Regions from separate parts of the Micromonospora sp. NPDC047738 genome, predicted to be linked through region 1. Evidence: riboswitches for the same ligand, from Rfam matches in the RefSeq annotation. Region 1 holds a riboswitch; the other holds the start of a gene.
The links. Region 1 has a riboswitch for cyclic di-AMP ahead of ABZ783_RS25710 (hypothetical protein). Riboswitches for the same ligand answer to the same signal wherever they lie in the genome.
Positions count from the first base shown of each region.

Region 2: linked by a shared signal. The riboswitch ahead of ABZ783_RS09015 (transglycosylase family protein) and the one ahead of ABZ783_RS25710 (hypothetical protein) in region 1 are both predicted to bind cyclic di-AMP.

Region 1 covers NZ_JBEYSO010000019.1:120,253-122,446, forward strand. Annotated here, with positions in the region: gene ABZ783_RS25710 (hypothetical protein) at 1-762, opposite strand, end outside; cyclic di-AMP (ydaO/yuaA leader) riboswitch at 768-898, opposite strand; gene ABZ783_RS25715 (YibE/F family protein) at 1,053-2,194, opposite strand, start outside.
Region 2 covers NZ_JBEYSO010000004.1:178,670-180,863, reverse strand. Annotated here, with positions in the region: gene ABZ783_RS09025 (LLM class flavin-dependent oxidoreductase) at 1-362, opposite strand, end outside; gene ABZ783_RS09020 (glycoside hydrolase family 3 C-terminal domain-containing protein) at 421-798, shown strand; cyclic di-AMP (ydaO/yuaA leader) riboswitch at 941-1,115, shown strand; gene ABZ783_RS09015 (transglycosylase family protein) at 1,114-1,767, shown strand; gene ABZ783_RS09010 (YbaB/EbfC family DNA-binding protein) at 1,941-2,194, shown strand, end outside.

The sequences.
Region 1 (2,194 bases):
GTAACAGCCCACGAAGCGGTCGAAGCCGGCCCGCTTGACCTCCTTGTACATGTGCAGCGTGCGCGGGGTGATGTAGCCCGAGGTGGTCGGGTCCTTCACGCTGCGTGACTCGGGCTTCCACCCCCCGTCAGCCGTCCGGCCGGGAGCGATCCGGGCGACCGGGGAGGTGGCCGCGACCAGGCCGGCGGTGAAATCCCGCCCGCCGACCAGCCGCAGGGCCTTCTCCGCCTCGGCCTTCTCGCGCCGCATCGCGTTGGTCTGCTTCTGCTGCTCGCGGATCTCCGCATCGAGCGCGATCTTGGCCTGTTCCGCGCGGTTCTTCGCGGCGTTGACCTCGGCGAGCTTCTGCGCGTTCATCAGGTTCAGCTCGTCGAGGGCGGAGGCCCGCTGGACGAACGAGTCGGGCGCGTTGCTCTCCAGTAGCAGGGCCATCGCGCCGATCCGGCCGGTCCGATAGGACTGCGTGGCGATCTGGCTCACCTGCGGCCGCAGCGCGTCCAGGTCGGCCTGCGCCGCCCGGATCTCGAGGGCCAACTGGAGTTGGCGCTGCTTCGACTTGTCCAGCTTCGCCTTGGCCTGCAGGAAGCCGCGATTGGCGGCATCGATGACCTCGGTGATGAGCGGAGGATCGTTGTCCTCCTCGTGGCCCGATGGGTTGGGGGTGTTGGGTGCGGCCAGCGCCGGGGTGGGCCCGGCGACGATGGCGAACGCGGTGAGCACGGCCACCACAGGTGTCAACCAGCGGCGCAGGGGTGCCGTCAACAGGGTTCCCTTCCGTCGACCGCCGACCGGGTTAGCTGTCGGGTTCGGGACGGAAGTGGCCCCTACCGCTCGCGCGGATTCACCCCAGGTACCTGGTTCCCCGGTTCGCCACAGGGCGATTGGGCGGTGGTACCGCTGGCGCCGGTGCGCGCCTTCGGCGGTTACCGGCAGCGAGGTTACCCGAGAGCCCGGTCGGGGATCTACGTCCGGAAGCCGACCAATCGCACGTTTTCGTCGTCGCCCTGCGTGACCAGCGTCGCGTTCGCGCCGGCCGGTCACGCTGCGGAGTATCACCATGCGGCTTCCGTGCTCCTCTCCGGTCCGGATCGTCCGGCGGCCGCACCGCCGAGGGCCTCCAGCGCGTCGTGCCGCTCGGCCGGCGGCCGGGACGACGGCGGGCGGGCTCCGGCGTCCGTCGCGACGCCGGCCCGTCCGGCGGTCCGGACCACCGCCGCCAGACCGGTGGTCAGCGGTACGGCGGCGATCAGGCCGAGCGTGGCCACCGCGCTCCGGACGATCTCCTGCGCCATGAACTCGCTGGTGAGGATCTCGCCCACCGGTCGCGAGTCGGCGACCAGCAGGAGTAGCAGCGGCAGCGACGCGCCCGCGTACGCCAGCACGATGGTGTTGACGGTGGAGGCGATGTGCGCGCGGCCCACCCGGGTGGCCGCCCGGTAGAGCTGCATCCGGGACAGCCCCGGGTTCGCGTTCGCCAGCTCGGTGACCGTGGCCGCCTGGGTGACGGTGACGTCGTCCAGCACGCCCAGCGAGCCGATGATGATGCCGGCCAGGAGCAACCCGTGCAGGTCGACGTTCTGCTGGAACATCGACAGCGTGGTGGCGTCCTCGCTGCCGTAGCCGGTCAGGTGGGTGGCCGCGGTGGCCAGGGTGCCGAGGACGCCGGTCAGCACCAGGCTGCCCAGGGTGCCGAGCACCGCCACCGAGGTTTCGGCGGTGATCCCGTGGGTCAGGTAGAGCACCACGAACATGATCAGCGCGGCGCCGACGATCGCCACCAGCAGCGGCGGCTGGCCGGCGCCGATCCCGGGCAGCACGAAGCCGAGCAGCACGGCGAAGCTCGCCACCAGGCCGCCCAGCGCGGCCAGTCCGCGCCAGCGCCCGAACGCCACGATGGCGACGGCGAACAGCACGGCCAGCCAGACCAGCGGCGTGCCGCGCTGGTGCTCGGCGATGTTGTAGGTCTTGATCGTCGGATCGGCCGGGTCCATCAGCTCGACGAGGATGATCTTGTCGCCGACCTCGACCCGGGGTGCCCCGGGACCGGACGGGAGGGGTGCCTCGACCTGCCGGCCGGCGTCCGGGCCCTGTTCGGCGGCGACCGTCGCGGTTCCGCACGGCCCCGTGGGCTGGCCGGTGCCGCCCTCCGGCGTCGGCGGGCACGGCTCGGTCACCACCCGGGTCACCGTGCCGT
Region 2 (2,194 bases), on a different contig from region 1:
GACAGCCGCCGACCGCCGACCGCCTCGATCGCCTCCCAGAACGCGCCCGCGCCGAGGCCCAGCTCGACCCGGCCGCCGGTGAGCAGGTCCAGGCTGGCCACGCTGCGTGCCAGCACCACCGGTTGGCGCAGCGGCAGGTTGAGCACGTTGCCGGCCAGCCGGATCCGACTGGTCGCGGCCGCGAGATAGGACATCAGCGTCCAGGTGTCCAGGAAACCCGGCTGGTATGGGTGGTCCTGGAAGGTGACCAGGTCCAGGTTGACCTGCTCGCAGAGCTTGGCGAGCGCCACCACCTGCTCGAACTGGCCGGCGGCGGGGGTGAGGAAGCCGCCGAAGGCCAGCTCGTGTCCGTAGTCAGTCATGTTCCTCCGCCTGCGCACCCGGGCCCGGCGACCGTGCCGGACCTCGCCACCGTAGTCGGTGCCGGATCGGCGCGCGCCCGCTCCCGCAACCGCAGCGATAACCAGGCGGACACCCAACTCAACGAGGCGGACCTGCGGGCCGTCCACCTTCGAGCGGCCGTACGCGACCCTGCGCAACGCCGGCGTACCCGTGATCGTGGTGCTGGTGTCCGGCCGGCCGCTGGACGTCGCCGGTGAGTTGCCGAACTGGACCGCGCTGCTCGCCTCCTGGCTGCCCGGCACCGAGGGCGCCGGCGTTGCCGACGTCCTCTTCGGCGGGTACGCGCCGACCGGCAAACTGCCGATGACCTGGATGAACTCCGTCGGCCAGCAGCCCATCAACGCCGGCGACGGGCAGGTTCCGCTCTTTCCGCAGGGTTTCGGCCTGACGTACTGAAGGGGGCTTTGTAAGGCACCTGTGGACGGCGCGCAACTCGTACGGTGTGGCCTTCGCTCGGCCGGGTGAAGAACTTCACAAGAAGTGGGCGATCATCCGAAACCATCCCTAATGTCGACTGCGTTCGCGATCGCGGACACCCGGGCCGGTAACGCCTAATCCCGCCGCCGGCCCGTCGGTACCTGGACCTCAGGCGGGAGCGGGGGACCCACATGTTCCTCGGTGCTCGACACCTCGGGGTGAAGCCGCCCATCCGGCGGCCGGGCTCCTCGGCCCGAACCCGACAGCTCACCTCGTCGGCGTGGAGGAACCCACATGGCAACTGAACACGTCGCACGTCACCGACGCACCACGCAGCGTCGTGTCGCCGTCGGAGCGCTCGTCGTCGGTGCCGCCACCGGCGCCGCCGCCATCCTCGGGCCGGCCGCGCCGGCCAGCGCATCCAGCGTGAACTGGGACGCCATCGCTCAGTGCGAGTCCGGCGGAAACTGGCACATCAACACCGGCAACGGCTACTACGGTGGCCTCCAGTTCTCGAAGAGCACCTGGAACGGCTACGGCGGTAAGAAGTACGCCAGCCGCGCCGACCTGGCCAGCCGCAGCGAGCAGATCGCCGTGGCCGAGAAGGTCCTCGACGGGCAGGGCATCGGCGCCTGGCCGGTCTGCGGCAAGAAGGGCGGCTCGACCAAGCACTACTCCACCAAGGACTCCGGCGCCACGAAGTCGCACAAGAAGGCGACCAAGGACCGGTCGTCCCGCGGCGACCAGCCGGCGACCCGCAGCCACCGGCGTACCGCGCCGGCGTCGAGCGGCGCGACCTACACGGTCCGGTCGGGTGACTCGCTGTCGCTGATCGCGGAGGCGAAGCACCTCGCCGGCGGCTGGCAGGCGCTCTACGAGCGCAACAAGCGCGTGGTCGGCGACAACCCGGGCCTGATCTTCCCAGGCCAGCACCTCCGCCTGCGCTGACGCTACTGGCAGGTGGGGTGCCCCACACTGCGCGCTGATGCACTGAAAAGTGGCCATCCCCGCCCGGGATGGCCACTTTTTTCGTGAACGAGGCCCCGGGTGCTCGCGGTGTCCCGGTCGGGGGCGGTTGCTATCGTCGCGGTGCTCCGGAAAGACGTGAAGAAGGCGCGGATATGACCAACGACTCGTTCTCCGCGGCCGCAAGCCTCGACGAGCTGCTCACCAGGACGCAGCAGGCGCTGTCGGCCATGCGCTCGCGGGCGGCCGAGCACCCCGACGGCGACCCGGGCGAGCTGCTCCGCGCCGAGGGCGCGGCGGCCGACGGCCGGGTCCGGGCCGTGGTGGTCCAGGGTGGCCGGCTGGAGTCCGTGACGGTGGACCCGGAGCTGGCGGGGGACGGGATGGAGGCGGTCTGCGGGCAGGTCGT